Regions from separate parts of the Kitasatospora sp. NBC_00039 genome, predicted to be linked through region 3. Evidence: riboswitches for the same ligand, from Rfam matches in the RefSeq annotation. Region 3 holds a riboswitch; each other region holds the start of a gene.
What was found. Region 3 has a riboswitch for cyclic di-AMP ahead of OG286_RS08115 (transglycosylase family protein). Riboswitches for the same ligand answer to the same signal wherever they lie in the genome.
Positions count from the first base shown of each region.

Region 1: it holds a riboswitch for cyclic di-AMP, as region 3 does, so the genes downstream of both, OG286_RS28260 (NlpC/P60 family protein) here and OG286_RS08115 (transglycosylase family protein) in region 3, are expected to answer to the same signal.
Region 2: it holds a riboswitch for cyclic di-AMP, as region 3 does, so the genes downstream of both, OG286_RS18255 (M23 family metallopeptidase) here and OG286_RS08115 (transglycosylase family protein) in region 3, are expected to answer to the same signal.
Region 4: it holds a riboswitch for cyclic di-AMP, as region 3 does, so the genes downstream of both, OG286_RS07335 (peptidoglycan DD-metalloendopeptidase family protein) here and OG286_RS08115 (transglycosylase family protein) in region 3, are expected to answer to the same signal.

Region 1 is NZ_CP108289.1:6,355,141-6,358,737, forward strand. Features, by position in the region: gene OG286_RS28255 (NlpC/P60 family protein) at 1-794, shown strand, start outside; cyclic di-AMP (ydaO/yuaA leader) riboswitch at 1,119-1,273, shown strand; gene OG286_RS28260 (NlpC/P60 family protein) at 1,284-2,423, shown strand; gene OG286_RS28265 (NlpC/P60 family protein) at 2,649-3,597, shown strand, end outside.
Region 2 is NZ_CP108289.1:4,135,614-4,139,210, forward strand. Features, by position in the region: gene OG286_RS18250 (hypothetical protein) at 1-418, shown strand, start outside; gene OG286_RS18255 (M23 family metallopeptidase) at 552-1,412, opposite strand; cyclic di-AMP (ydaO/yuaA leader) riboswitch at 1,425-1,583, opposite strand; gene OG286_RS18260 (YiaA/YiaB family inner membrane protein) at 1,830-2,120, shown strand; gene OG286_RS18265 (alpha/beta fold hydrolase) at 2,248-3,078, shown strand; gene OG286_RS18270 (TetR/AcrR family transcriptional regulator) at 3,248-3,597, shown strand, end outside.
Region 3 is NZ_CP108289.1:1,790,738-1,794,334, reverse strand. Features, by position in the region: gene OG286_RS08125 (LacI family DNA-binding transcriptional regulator) at 1-124, shown strand, start outside; gene OG286_RS08120 (hypothetical protein) at 184-384, opposite strand; gene OG286_RS08115 (transglycosylase family protein) at 617-1,915, opposite strand; cyclic di-AMP (ydaO/yuaA leader) riboswitch at 1,902-2,062, opposite strand; gene OG286_RS08110 (hypothetical protein) at 2,440-3,597, shown strand, end outside.
Region 4 is NZ_CP108289.1:1,612,845-1,616,441, reverse strand. Features, by position in the region: gene OG286_RS07340 (MFS transporter) at 1-1,294, opposite strand, end outside; cyclic di-AMP (ydaO/yuaA leader) riboswitch at 1,606-1,765, shown strand; gene OG286_RS07335 (peptidoglycan DD-metalloendopeptidase family protein) at 1,770-2,822, shown strand; gene OG286_RS07330 (DUF2470 domain-containing protein) at 3,213-3,597, opposite strand, start outside.

The DNA of each region.
Region 1 (3,597 bases), 4.6 Mb from region 3:
ACCAGGTGGCGCGCGGCCAGGACCAGATGACCCAGCTTCAGGGCGGGCTGGCCGCGGTGGCCGGCGAGCAGTACCGCACCGGTGGCATCGACCCGTCCGTGCAGCTGATGCTCTCCTCCGACCCGTCCGGCTACCTGGACAAGGCCTCCAGCGTGCAGCAGGCCAGCTCCAGCCAGGCCGACGCGCTCAAGGGCCTCCAGGACCAGCAGCGCCGGCTGGACCAGCAGAAGACCGAGGCCGCCGCGATCCTCGCCTCGCTGGACACCACGACCAAGGACCTGAACCAGTCCAAGGCCGAGGTCAACAAGAAGCTGAAGGAGGCCCAGGACCTGCTGAACTCGCTGAGTGCGGCGGACCGGGCCGCGCTGAAGGCCGCCCAGCAGCAGGACGACCGGGCCTCGCGCGGTAGCGAGCGTGCCGACCTCGGCAGCCTGCCGCAGGCCTCCGGTCTCGCCGGGGCGGCCGTCTCCAACGCGATGAGCAAGCAGGGCTCGCCGTACGTCTGGAGCGCCACCGGGCCGAACAGCTTCGACTGCTCCGGCCTGATGGTCTGGGCGTACGGGAAGGCCGGCGTCTCGCTGCCGCGCACCTCGCAGGCGCAGGCCAACTACGGCTCGCGGGTGCCCTCGCTCGCCGAGGCCCAGCCGGGTGACCTGATCATCTACCGCGACGACCGCAGCCACGTCGGGATGTACATCGGCAACGGCATGGTGGTGCACGCGCCGCACACCGGCGATGTGGTGAAGGTGATGAAGGCCGACGCGATGAAGATCAACACCATCCGCCGGGTCTGACGGACCGACACGCCCAGGGGCCGGGATCCGGCCCTGTGATCCGCGCCACCTCCGAGCGGGGGTGGCGTCGGCGTTCCCGGCCGTATGTGAGAAATGATCAGCTCCGCGTAGGTTGCTGGTCACACCCGGTCATATTCACAAATGAACTTGGGTATTCTTCCGTCTTTTTTCTGACAAGGATTTGAACGGATCACGGTTCTGTTACTAGGGTCGTGCCTCGAACCACCGCACAGTCGATCACCCAGCCTGGGTGGCGGCGGGGGTTTACCGCCGAGTTCGTGAAGCAGCGGGACGGGTCGCAGACCGGTCCGACGGGGAGCCCAGCAGTCGGGGGCGCTGTGGAGCGGAGCCGGGGAACCATGTTCCTCCGGGGTGAATCGGCGCCAGGTCGGCCGCTGGAACGGCCGGTGAGGCGTCGTAGGGCACGCTTCCGGCCCGAACCCGTCAGCTCACCCGGTAGGCGGGCGTTGGAAGAAGGAGTCCGCCTTCGTGGCGTCCCATCGTCGTCCCAAGCCTGCCGGCCGCGCCCGGGTCTCGATCCTGACCGGTGTCGCCGCCGCTGCCGTCGCCCTCTCTGCGCAGTCCGGCGCCCACGCCGACCCGACGCCGACCAAGGACCAGGTCAAGGAGCAGGTCGACCAGCTCAACGAGCAGGCCGAGCAGGCGACCGAGAAGTACAACGGCGCCCAGGCCAAGCAGCAGGAGCTGCAGAAGCAGGTCGGCGAGCTCCAGGACCAGGTGGCCCGTCAGCAGGCCTCGGTGACCGAGGCCCAGGGCGGCCTCGCCGAGATCGCCGGCGAGCAGTACCGCAACGGCGGCATATCGTCGACCGTCCAGCTGATGCTCTCGTCCAGCCCGGACAACTTCCTGAACCAGGCTGGTGCGCTGACCCAGGCCAGCAGCACCCAGTCCGGTGCGCTGAAGGACCTCCAGGAGCAGCAGCGCAAGCTCGACCAGGACCGCAACGAGGCCCAGGCCAAGCTCGGCGAGCTGGAGACCACCACCCAGCAGCTGAAGGCCTCCAAGGAGGAGGTCCAGGGCAAGCTGGCCAAGGCCCAGGACCTGCTCAACACGCTGACCGAGCAGGAGCGCCAGGCGCTGCGCGCGGCCGAGGAGAAGGCCGCCGCCGAGGCGAAGGCCAAGGCGGACGCCGCCAAGGCCGAGGCGAAGGCCAAGGCCGACGCCGACCGCGCCTCCCGCGACAACAGCCGCACCGACCTCGGTGCGTCGTCCTCGGCGCCGGCCGCCGCCAAGCCCGCCGCGCCGGCCGCCAACGGCTCGCGCGCCGCCGCCGCGATCGCCGCCGCGGAGAGCAAGCTCGGTTCGCCGTACGTCTACGGCGCCACCGGCCCGAGCTCCTTCGACTGCTCCGGCCTCACCGGCTGGGCCTATGCGCAGGCGGGCGTCTCGCTGCCGCGCACCTCGCAGCAGCAGGCCGGTTACGGGACCAACGTCGGCACCAACATCGCCAACGCCCAGCCCGGCGACCTGATCATCTACCGTGCCGACGCCAGCCACGTCGCCCTGTACGTGGGCGGCGGCCAGGTCATCCACGCGCCGAAGCCCGGCGCGGTGGTCCGGTACGAGACCGCCACCATGCTGCCGATCTCCGCCATCGTGCGCGTCTGATCCGCATCGGCCCCGACAGGCCCGGCCTCCCCTCGTGGGAGGCCGGGCCTGCGGCTTTTCCGGCGGCTCGGGCAGATGTCCGATTGAGGGTCAAATATTTGGGTTGGGAGGGGTTTGGACTCGATCGCCCGGACTCGCTAACGTCTGCCACCGGACTCCCGCTCACGAGCCGCCCGCCCCCGGTGCGGCGGCGGGGCCGGGCCGCAGGATTGGAGCCACCGTCGCATGGCCGTGCACCGCCGTTCCCCGCTGTCAGGAGCGCACGCGCTCGCCCGTGCGCTGGTGCTGACAGCGGCGGCCACCACCGTGCTCGGCATGGCCGGTGACGGCACCGCCCAGGCCGCGCCGGGCCCGCCGGACACGCCCTCCAGCCGCACGGACGTCAAGACGCAGGTCGAGCAGCTCTACGACGAGGCCGAGCAGGCCTCGGAGAAGCACAACGCGGCGCTCGACGCCCAGCAGCGGCTCCAGCACGAGACCGGCACCCTCCAGCAGCAGGTCGCCGTCGCCCAGGACGAGCTCAACCAGCTGCGCGGCGACCTCGCCACCGTGGCCGGCGCCGAGTACCGCGGCGGCGGCATGGCGCAGACCGTCCAGCTGATGCTCTCCACCGACCCCGAGGGCTACCTCTCCCGGGCCCGCAGTCTGGACCAGGCGGCCGAGCGGCAGAACGAGACGCTGCACGAGGTGGTGGCCCGTCAGCGCCGGCTCGACCAGCGCCGCGCCGAGACCTCCGCCAAGCTCTCCGAGCTGGACCAGATCCGCCGCGCCCTGGCCGACAGCAAACAGCAGATCCAGCAGCGGCTGGCCAAGGCGCAGAAGCTGCTCAACAGCCTGGGCGCCGGCGAACGGGCCCGGATGGCCGCCCAGGACGCCCGCGAGGCCGAGCAGCGCGCCACCCGCGGCACCGACCGGCTCGACCTGGGCACCGCCCCGCCCGCCTCCGAACGCGGCGCCGCCGCGCTGGCCGCCGCCGTGAAGATGATCGGCTCGCCCTATGTGTACGGATCCACCGGGCCCCGCGCGTTCGACTGTTCCGGTCTGATGTACTGGAGCTGGCGGCAGGCCGGAGTGACCCTGCCGCGCACCTCGCAGGCCCAGGCGTACGCCGGTCAGCGGGTCAGCATCTCCGACGCGCGACCGGGAGACCTGGTGATCTTCTACCGGGACATGC
Region 2 (3,597 bases), 2.3 Mb from region 3:
GCGGGAGTGGCTGGCGGCGTTCCGGGAGCTGGCGGAGGAGGACCGGCGGGCCGCGTTCGAGGCGCTGGCGGCGGCCGGGTGGCTGGACGAGCTGGACGAGGACGGCTGGGGCGCGGCCCGGGTGCTCTCGGTCGGGATGGCCACGGACGGTGCCCGGCTGCTGCTGGAGCAGGGCCTGATGCGGCGCAGCTACCGCAATCTGGCGGAGCTGACGGCGCTGGGGCGCCCGATGCCGGACGAGCTGGCCGGGGACTTCGGGGCGTTCGAGGAGGCGGCGGCCGAGGCGGCGCTGGACCTGATCGGCGAGTGGACGGTGCCGGGGCTTCCGCGGCTGCTGGTGGCGGAGTTCCCGGACCTCGCGCCGGAGCCGGGCCAGGAGGAGATCGACGCCTACCTGGCGCAGCTGCCGGCGGAGTGAGACGCGAAAGGGCGCCCCGGACCGGGGGCGCCCTTTCCTCGCGGTGCGTCAGGTGGTGCGGTGTCCCAGGCGGTGCGGTGTCCCAGGCGGTGCGATGCCTCAGGCGGTGTGGCGCCTCAGGGGACGCGGTGCCTCAGGGGGTGATGCCGCGCTGCTCGAACCAGGTCTCCGGGTCGACCGGGGCGCCGCCGCCGGGGCGCACCTCCAGGTGCAGGTGCGGGCCGGTGACGTTTCCGGTGGCGCCGACCTTGCCGAGCTGCTGGCCGGGGACGACCTTGCCGGAGCCCTTGATGATCGAGGAGAGGTGGCAGTACCAGATCTCGGTGCCGTCGGGCAGCGTCTCGACGATCCGGTATCCGTAGGAGCCGGCCCAGCCGGCCGAGGTGACGGTGCCCTGGCCGACCGCGTAGACGGGGGTGCCGGTGTCCGCGGCGAAGTCCAGGCCGGTGTGCAGGTGGGCCCAGTACGAGGCGCTCTGGCCGTAGTGGGCGGAGAGGTTGTAGTCGCGCACCGGCAGGTTGATGGCGGCGAGCTTGGCCTTCTCGGCCTCCTCGGCGGCCCGCTTGGCCTCCTGCTGCTGCGCGGCACGCTTGGCCTCGGCCTCCTTGGCGGCCTCGAGCCGGGCGGTCTCATCGGCGGCGGTGCGCTGGCTGTCGGCCTGCTGCTGGATCCGGGCGGCGAGCGCGAGGCCGGGGTCGGCGGCGAGGGCGACCGGGGTCTCGTCGGGGGCCTCGACGGCGGGCGCGGCGGCCGGGGTCGCGGAGGCGAAGCCGGTGGCGCCCAGGGTGGCGGCGACGGCGGTGACGCCGAGCAGTGGCGCGGTCCCACGGGTCTGACGCGGCATCCGGTGCCGGTTGGCCTCGGCGGCCTGCGGGGCGGCCTCGTCGGAGGGCCCGCCGTACTCGCCGGGGTGGGCGGGCGGCCACGGGTGGTCGAGCAGCTGGGTGCCGGCGGGGGAGCCGGGCAGGTGTGCCGGAGAGTGCGTCGACGCCACGGAGGCGCGCTCCTTTCCTTCCTTCGCGCCTACCGGGTTAGCTGACGGGTTCGGAGCAGGAAGGTCTCCTACGGCTGGGCCTGGGCCCGGCCGATTCACCCCAAGGAACGTGGTTCCCCGGCTCCCTGACCTGCCCGGAGGCCGGTCGGTGGGATTAGGCGACGGCGCACGGTGCCGTCTGGGTACGGCGTTGCGGACCGCGCTGCGTTATCAAACGTTAATCCTAGGAGCCCCTGATTCCAAGCCATCCGTCCGGGGCAGCAGGACATGGTCCGGAACACTACGTGATCTGATGGGCGTTTTGGGGGGTTTGACGACAACTGACACTACCGAACGTGATTGGACGTCAACGAACGACCCCCCACCTGAGTACTTCTACTCATGTGCGGCCCGGTCGGACGCGGCCATCCTGGCGCCATGAACGCACCGATGCAGTCCCGCACCACGGCCGCGTACTACATCCAGGCCGTGCTCTCCTTCGCGCTCTCCGGCACCACCCTCGCGGTCGGGATCGCCTACCTCCCGGTGGGCGGCTGGACCCGGGCCTTCCTCGGGATCGGCCTGCTCTACACCGTCACCTCCTCGTTCACCCTGGCCAAGGTGATCCGCGACAAGCAGGAGACCAACGAGATCGTCACCCGGGTGGACCAGGCCCGGCTGGAGAAGCTGCTGGCCGAGCACGACCCGTTCAAGGTGGAGGGGGTCTGACGCCCTGCGGCCATCCGCCCTTCGGACAAGGCCGCCGGCGACCACTTGACGGCTAAGGCTATTAGCCTTAGCTTTATGGCTATCGGCACACCCGCCGATGACCGTCCCGGCGGACCGAGGAGGCCCCATGTCCGGCACCACCGCCCCCACCACCCAGTACCTCGACGTCCCCGGCGGCCGGCTCGCCTACGACGACACCGAGCAGGGCGACGGCGCCCCCGTCGTCCTGCTCCCCGGGATGCTCGACAGCCGGGCCGCCTACCGCCACCTGCGCCCGCTGCTGGTCGCCGCCGGCCACCGGGTGATCACGATGGACCTGCGCGGCTTCGGCGAGTCCTCGATCGCCTGGGACGACTACTCGCCGGCCGCGATCGCCACCGACGTCCTCGCCCTGCTCGACCACCTCGGCATCGAGCGCGCCGTCCTCGCCGGCAACTCGTACACCGGCGCCACCGTGGTCAAGGCCGCCGGGGACGCACCCGAGCGGGTCGCCGGGATCGTCCTGCTGGACGCCTTCGTCGAGAACCTGCCGCCGAACGCCCTGCAGCGCGCGACATTCGCCGTGATGGGCACGCTGCTGGTGCACTCCCCCGCGGTGTGGGGCCTCTACCACCGGAAGATGGCCTACCCCACCGCCAAGCCGGCCGACTTCGACGCGTACGTCGACGGGCTGGTCGCCGCGATGCGGACGCCCGGCCGCAAGACCGCCACCCGCGGGCAGCTCCACGGGGACTCCGCGCCCGTCGGCTGGACCGCCGCCGTGAAGTGCCCGGCGCTGGTCGTCATGGGCGGCAAGGACCCCGACTTCCCCGAGCCGGAGCTGGTCGCCGACCGGCAGGCCGCCGCCCTGCGCGCCCGCAAGGTGATGATCGAGGACGCCGGCCACTACCCGATGGCCGACCACCCGCAGGCCACCGCCGACGCGCTGCTGCCGTTCCTCGCCGAGCTGGCCGCCTGAGCCGCACCTGCCTGAGCTGTACCGGCCCGAGCCGCACCTGCCTGAGCTGTACCGGCCCGAGCCGCACCTGCCTGAGCCGCACCTGCCTGAGCCGCAGCCGACGTCCAGCAGCCGCAGCCCGGGCCGGACCTCCCGACGCCCGGAACCCGAACCACGGAGAACCGCCCCCATGCCCCGAGTAGGACTCACCCCCGAGCAGGTCGTCGGCCACGCCCTCGCCCTCATCGACGAGCAGGGCCCGGAGGCCCTCACCCTCGCCGCCGTCGCCGTGCGGGCCGGCGTGGCCACGCCCTCGCTGTACAAGCACGTCAGCGGCGGCCTGGCCGAACTGCGGCGGCTGATCGCCGTCCGGGTCACCGAGGAGTTGGCCGACCGGCTCGCCGAGGCCGCCCTCGGCCGCGGCGGGGACGACGCCGTCGCCGCCGTCCTGCGCGCCTACCACGCGTACGCCACCGAGCACCCGCACCGCTACAACGCGCTCCCGCAGGCCCCGCAGCCGGACGACGACCTCACCCGGGC
Region 3 (3,597 bases):
GATGGCCACCGCGGCCGTCGACGCCCTGCTGGAGGAGGTGGGCGGGGACGCCGCCCAGCGCGGGGAGTTCATGTTCCAGCCGGAGCTGGTGATGCGCGGCTCCACGGGCGCCGGCGCCCGCTGAAGGACAACGACCGGGGCCCGGAGAGCGGATTGCTCTCCGGGCCCCGGTCGTTGCGTTGTTCAGCCGTCCTGGGCGATCGGGCGGTCCGGGCTCACCCGCCGGTCGTCGGCGGCGTCGCCGGTCCGGGTCTCCGTGCGCCGGCCCCGGGCCAGGTAGTCGCGCAGGACCAGCTCGACGGCGTCCTGCGGGTTCTTGGTACCGGCGAGCATCATCACGTCGATGGCGAGATTGGCGTCGAGCGTGACGGTGATCTGGGCCATGGAGACTCCTTCTCGGGTGCGAAGCAGCAGCATGCCCGCTGCGCGCCGATTCCACCACGGTCTTCGCCACCCCGCTCGCCGCCGTCGGCGGGCAGGCCCGGGGCGTGTCCGACGATTCGCGTCGCACGCCCGGCGGGAACGGTCGGACACGGCGCAGCCCCCGGGGAGGAGCGACCGGACTCTCCCCGGGGGCTGCGGCGTACCGGTGCGGCTCGGGAGCCGCACCTGCGGGTCAGACCCGGCCGGCGAAGTCCGGGGCCCAGTTGGCGATGGTCTGGGTGCGCACGCCCGAGCTCGGGTTGGCGGCCTCGACGTACTTGCCGTCGCCGATGTAGAGCGCGACGTGGTACACGCCGGAGTCCTGGCCGTTGTTGGACCAGAACAGCAGGTCGCCCGGCTTGAGGGCGTCCAGCGAGACGTGGGTGGAGGCGGCGGCCTGGTCGGCGGCGACGCGCGGCACGGAGATGCCCGCGGCGCGCAGCGCGGCCTGGGTCAGGCCGGAGCAGTCCCAGCCGCCGTTGCCGGTGCCGCCGTAGACGTACGCCTGACCGACCTTCGACTCGGCGAAGGCGACCGCGGCGGCCATGCTGCCGGTGGCGGCCTGCGCGGGCGCCTGGGTGCCGGCCTGGGCGGCCGGGGCCTGCGCGGCCGGGGCCTGCGCGGCCGGCTTGGCGGCGGTGGTGCCGGCGGCGGCCTGGCCGGAGTTGCCGGAGGAGCGGTTGAACCAGTCGAAGTTCTTGCCGGACTCGTCCGAGGCCTGGTCCTTGGCGCGGTCACCGAAGGTCAGGTGCTGGCCCGGGTAGATGACGTGCGGGCCGTCGGTCAGGGTGGAGCGGTTGAGCTCGTACAGCCGCTCCCAGCCGCCCTGGACGTGGTTCTTGTCGGCGATCGAGGCGAGCCAGTCGCCGGCGACCACGGTGTAGTCGTTGGAGGCGGCCTTGTCCTGCCACTTCTGCGACCAGTTGTGGCCGCCCTGCGGCTTGGCGGAGTCGGTGGAGGCCGGGGCCTGGTCGGCCTTCGGCGCGGCCGGCTTGGCGGCGGCCTGGGGCTGCGCCTGGGCGGCCGGCTTGGCGGCCGGGGCCGGGGTCTGCGCGGCGGGCTTGGCGGCGGTGGTGGTGTCGACGGCGGCGGGGGTGCCGCCCTTGGTCAGACCGGCCTGGACGGAGCAGACGGGCCAGGCGCCGGGGCCCTGGACGGCGAGCACCTTCTCGGCGATCGCGATCTGCTGGTCCTTGGTGGCGAGGTCGGCGCGGGCCGCGTACGCGGTGCCACCGAACGCGGCCCAGGTGCTGTTGGTGAACTGGAGGCCGCCGTAGAAGCCGTTGCCGGTGTTGATGCTCCAGTTGCCGGTGCTCTCGCACTGGGCGACCTTGTCCCAGGTGGCGACGGAGGCGGCGGAGGCGGTGCCGGTGGTCAGGCAGGGGACGGTGAGGCCGATGCCGACGACGCCGAGGGTGGCGATCGCGCGACGGGTACGGCCGGACAGGCGGGTGCCGTTGGTGGGCAGCATGAAGATGCGGTCCTCTCCCACGCCTGCGAGGTGAGCTGTCGGATTCGGGCTGGAGTTGCCCGGCCGCGCTGTGGACGCGGCTTCACCCCTAGCCCTGAACCGGTACGCGGACCGGTCCGGGGCGACTTACCTGTGGTTCCCCCGCTCCTGCCGTGGTGCGTTTCTGCGCTGCCAGCGCACCCGACGGCAGGACTCGGCGTTGCGGATGAGCTGGGTCCGTGTGGCCACGAACGGGGAGCACGTTAAGCAGACTTAAGTTCAAACCGCAAACATGTGTGATGCTCGTCACGGTTTGCGGAACGCGCGCCGTATGGCTGTCCATCATGATCAGAAATGACCGTTTTCGCGCAACGCCCGTCGGGGTCAACGCAACTGCCTATGCTTCAGAGGGTCAGGACTGACGCGGCCGTCTGGGGGAGGGCTACGCAACGATGGCCATGGACGAGGAGCCGGACGCCGGTCGGCCGGCGGAAGAGCGTCGCCGGGTGTACCGCGGGGCAAAACGGCGCAGACCGGACATCCCGCCCGCTGGCCCCCGAACTCCCGTGCGCCGCCGGACGATGCTGCGCTGGCTCGCCGTCGGCACGGTGTTCGCGGCGGTCAGCGGCGAGGAGATCCTGCGCCGCTCGCTGGGCGGCCCGGAGGCGGCGGGGACGCACCCGGACGGGACGGGCCCGGGCACGGTGGGGACGGACCCGGACGCGGCAGGGATGGACCACGGGGCGCCGCCTCCCGCCGGCACCCCGGACGGCACCCCCGCCGCACCCGGGCAGCCCGCCGCGGTGCCCACCGTCGACCAGGGCGGCCGCCGCTGGTCCGACCCGGCCGGCTGGGGCGGCAGGACACCAGGCCCGCAGAGCGCCGTCCGGATCACCGACAAGGTGCTGCTCGACACCGACGCCACCGTTGCCTCGCTGCTGGTCGAGCCGTCGGGCACGCTCACCTTCGCCGCCGACCGCACCGTCACCCTCGCCTCGGCGGGCAACGTGGAGGTCCGCGGCATCCTCGCCCTCGCCCCCGACGGCGCCGCCGTGCACACCCTGCGCTTCCCGGCCGTCGACGAGAAGCGGTTCCAGGGCGACGGCATGAAGGTGGTCGACACCGACGTCGGCCTCTGGGTCACCGGCGCCGGGTACCTGCGGCTGGACGGCGCCGCCAGGACGGCCTGGGTCCGCGCCGCCGGCGAGCTGCGGGCCGGCGACACCAGCGTCACCCTGGCCGCCCCGCCCGCCGGTTGGCAGCCCGGCGACGAACTCGCCGTCACCCCGACCGGCCCGCCGGACGAGGACGGCTTCTCCACCCGCTACGACCTCGTCCCCGTCCGGTCCGTCAGCGGATCCACCGTCACCCTGGGGGCACCGCTGAAGTACGCCCACCCGCGGGTGTCGGCCGGAGGGGGCGTCACGGTCGGTGCGGAGGTGCTCAACCTGACCCGCAGCGTCCGGGTCGAGGGCAGCGCCGCGGGCCGGGCGCACGTCCACGTCACCAGCTCCCGCCGGGCGGACGTCCGGCACGCCGCCCTGCGCTGGGTCGGCCCGCGCGCCGAGACCAAGGAGACCTGGAAGGGACCGGACGGCGCCGCGCCGGTCACCGCCCCCGTCCTCGGCCGGTACGGGCTCCACTTCCACCTGCTCGGCGACGCCGCCCGCGGCACCGTGGTCGAGGGCGTGGTGGTCCGCGACGCCGGCAACCACGCGTACGTC
Region 4 (3,597 bases), 180 kb from region 3:
GCACCTGGTAGGCGTCGCCGCTGAGCCCGGCCAGTGCGGGCAGCGCGGCGACCGCGAGCAGGCCGGCCGCGCGGGCGGCGGCGTTGTTGACGCCGCTGGCGATGCCCGCGTGCCGGACCTCCACCGCCGCCAGCACGGTCGCGGTCAGCGGTGCCACCAGCAGGACCATCCCGCAGCCCATCACGGTGACGGCCGGCAGCACGTCCGTCCAGTACGAGGCCCCCGGGCCGATCCGCAGCATCAGCATCACGCCGGCCGCGCAGATCAGCGGGCCCACGGTGAGCGGCACTCGTGGGCCGATCCGCTTGCCCAGCCGGCCGGCCCGGGCGGAGAGCGCCAGCATCAGCACGGTGATCGGCACCAGGGCCAGCCCGGAGACGAGCGGCGAGAAGCCCGAGACGATCTGCAACTGCACGACCAGCAGGAAGAACACCCCGCTGAAGGCGGCGTAGACGCAGAGGGTGACCAGGTTCACCGCGGTGAACAGCCGGGAGGAGAAGAGGCCGAGCGGCAGCATCGGCTCCGGGGTGCGGCGCTCGACCACGACGAAGGCCGCGCCCAGCAGCAACCCGGCCGCGCCGGTCAGCCAGACCCCGGGGGTCAGCCCGTCGCCGGCCGCGGTCAGGGCGTAGGTGACGGAGCCGAGGGCCAGCGCGGCCAGCGCCGCGCCGAGCACGTCGAACCGGCCGGTCGCGCTCTCGTCCCGGCTCTCCGGCACGTGCCGGGACGCCACGGCCACGACCACCGCGGCCAGCGGGATGTTCAGCAGGAAGATCCACCGCCAGCCGGGGCCGTCCACCAGCCAGCCGCCGAGGAAGGGGCCGACCGCGGCCGACACCCCGCCCAGGCCCGACCAGAGGCCGACCGCCGTCGAGCGGTCGTCCGGGTGGTAGACGGCCTGAAGCATCGCCAGCGAGCCGGGGGTGAGCAGCGCCCCGCCGACGCCCTGGACCGCGCGGGCGGCGATCAGCACGTCGATGGTGGGCGCGGCGGCGCAGGCCGCCGAGGCGACGGCGAACCAGATGACGCCGAGCAGGAAGACCCGGCGCCGGCCGTAGCGGTCCCCGAGCGCGCCGCCGAGCAGGATCAGCCCGGCCAGGGTGAGCAGATAGGCGTTCAGAGTCCACTGCAGCGCGGCGAGCGGGGCCCCGAGATCGGTGCCGATCCGGGGCAGGGCGACGTTCACGACCGTGCCGTCGAGCATCGCCATGCTGGAGCCGAGCACCGTCGCCAGTAGTACCCAGCGGCCCTGCGCGGTGCCCAGGCGCAGGGTGCCGGCCTCGGAGTTGGTCACGGCCCGATCGTCCGCCCCGGGGGGCCGACGTGACAAGGGTCACCGGGGGTGTGTCGGTGAATGGCTTTCCGTAGGTGATCGCATGCGGACGGACACCGAAATCGGCGGAGCGTCGTGGATCAGTGGCGCGCGGTGAATCGATTGTGCACGTACTGTGCAGCCGATCATTCGGAGTGTCACCGTCATCCCGGCTTTTGTTGCCCGTTCAAGAGATCGACATTGCTTCACCCGATCGGATGGGCTTTAGTTCAGCGACCGCCCGGCGTTGGCCCGGGTGGCCACCGGGTGGAACGCCTAGTCCTGCCGCTGCCCGGTGGTACGAACTGAACTCTGTACGGCAGGAGCGGGGGACCCAAAGGTAAGTCGCCGGACCGGAATTCACGGTCCGGCTTGGGGTGAAGTCGCGCATGCGGCCGGGCAACTCCAGCCCGAACCCGACAGCTCACCTCGCAGGCGTCGGAGAGGAAATTCCCACATGCCCGCACAGGCTCGTCGTATCGCCCTGCCCCGCGCCGCCCGCATCGGTATCGCCACCGCCGTCACCGGCGCCGCGTTCGCCCTTCCGCTGGTGACCACCATCAGCGCCCAGGCCCACACCGCCCCGGCCGCGAAGCCCGCGCAGACCAGCACCTGGACCGGCGCCACCAGCGTCGACGCCGCCCCGGCCGCCGCTGCTCCGGCCGCCGCTGCTCCGGCCGCCGCCGAGGCCGCCAAGCCGGCCGCCGCCCCGGTCGAGGAGAGCTACAAGGTCGTCGGCGGGGACACCCTGTCGAAGATCGCCAACGCCAAGCACGTCGACGGTGGCTGGCAGGCGCTGTACGACCACAACCGCTCGGTCGTCGGCTCCAACCCGAACCTGATCTTCCCGGGCCAGAAGCTCGCGCTGGGCGCCAAGGCCGCCGCCGCTCCGGCCGCCGCCGAGGCCGCCAAGCCGGCCGCCCCCGCCAAGCCGGCCGCCCCCGCCAAGCCCGCCTCGCAGGACTCGGCGAAGCCGGCCGCCGCCCCGAAGCCGGTCCAGGCCGCCAAGCCCGCGCAGGCCCCGGCCGTCAAGCCGGCGCCCGCTGCCGCCAAGCCGGCTGCCCCGGCCACCACCCCGGCCCCGGCCGCGGTGGCCAGCACCTCCGGCTACGTCGCCCCCGTCGCCAACCCGAAGCTCGGCACCGCCTACGGCGTGGCCGGCTCGATGTGGGCCTCCGGCCACCACACCGGTGCCGACTTCGTCGCCTCCACCGGCACCCCGCTGCGCGCCATCGCGGCCGGCACCGTGGTGAAGGCCGGCAACGGCGGCGCCTACGGCAACGAGGTCGAGATCAAGCTCGCCGACGGCAAGTACGCCCAGTACGCGCACCTGTCCTCGATCGGCGTGAAGATCGGTCAGACCGTCACCGCCGGCCAGCAGATCGGCCTCTCCGGTGCGACCGGCAACGTGACCGGCCCGCACCTGCACTTCGAGATCCGCACCGGCTCGGAGTACGGCTCGGACATCGACCCGATCGCCTACCTGCGGGCGCACGGCGTCTCCATCTGACCTTCGGGCAGAGACCACCGCAGGGTGCGGGGCGTACGACCTCCCGGGATGGTCATGTCGGGTGACCGCTCGACCGGGTGATCGCCGCACCACCGGCGGAACAACGGGCGCGGGACACGCCCAGGCCGGCCCGGCTCGCGAAGCTACTTCGCGGGCCGGGCCGGCCGTTGTCGTTTTCCGGGGAGCTTCCTGTGCCGATGCTCGACCCGGTTTTCGCCGCCTCGGTTTTCGCCGCCTCGGGTCTCGACCGGGTTCTCGACGCGCTTCACGCCTCGGTTCTCGGCCGGGTGGCGGTCCGGTGGCGTTCGGTGGCGGGTCCGGCTTCCGGCCCGGTGCCGGGGGCCCGGGTCGGCCCGTACGTCGGTTCGCGCTGCCCGCCCGCCCGCCCGGTCAGAACCGGCGGGCGGGCAGTCCGCTGTGGGCGGCGGTCAGCAGCTGGTGCAGCCGGTGGCCGAACTCGTCGGCGTCGCGGGCCGGTTCGGGGAAGACCAGGCGGACGTCGCGGTGGCCGTTCGGGTGGGCGAGGCGGAGCACCAGGCCGTACCGGTCGAGCGCGAGGGGGCGGATCTCCGGGCGGCCGGCGAGGAGTCGGGGGTCGATGAGCCGGGTGAGCACGGCGAGCGCGTCGCGGTGGTCGTCGGCGAGGTGGGTGAGCAGGCCGGCCTCGTACGGGGCGAGCGGGTCGGGCACGGCGAGGGCGAGATCGGCGCCGGTGAGGGCACTGGTGCCGTGCGGGGTGGCGAGGACGGCGTGGGCGACGTCCAGGCGGAGGTGG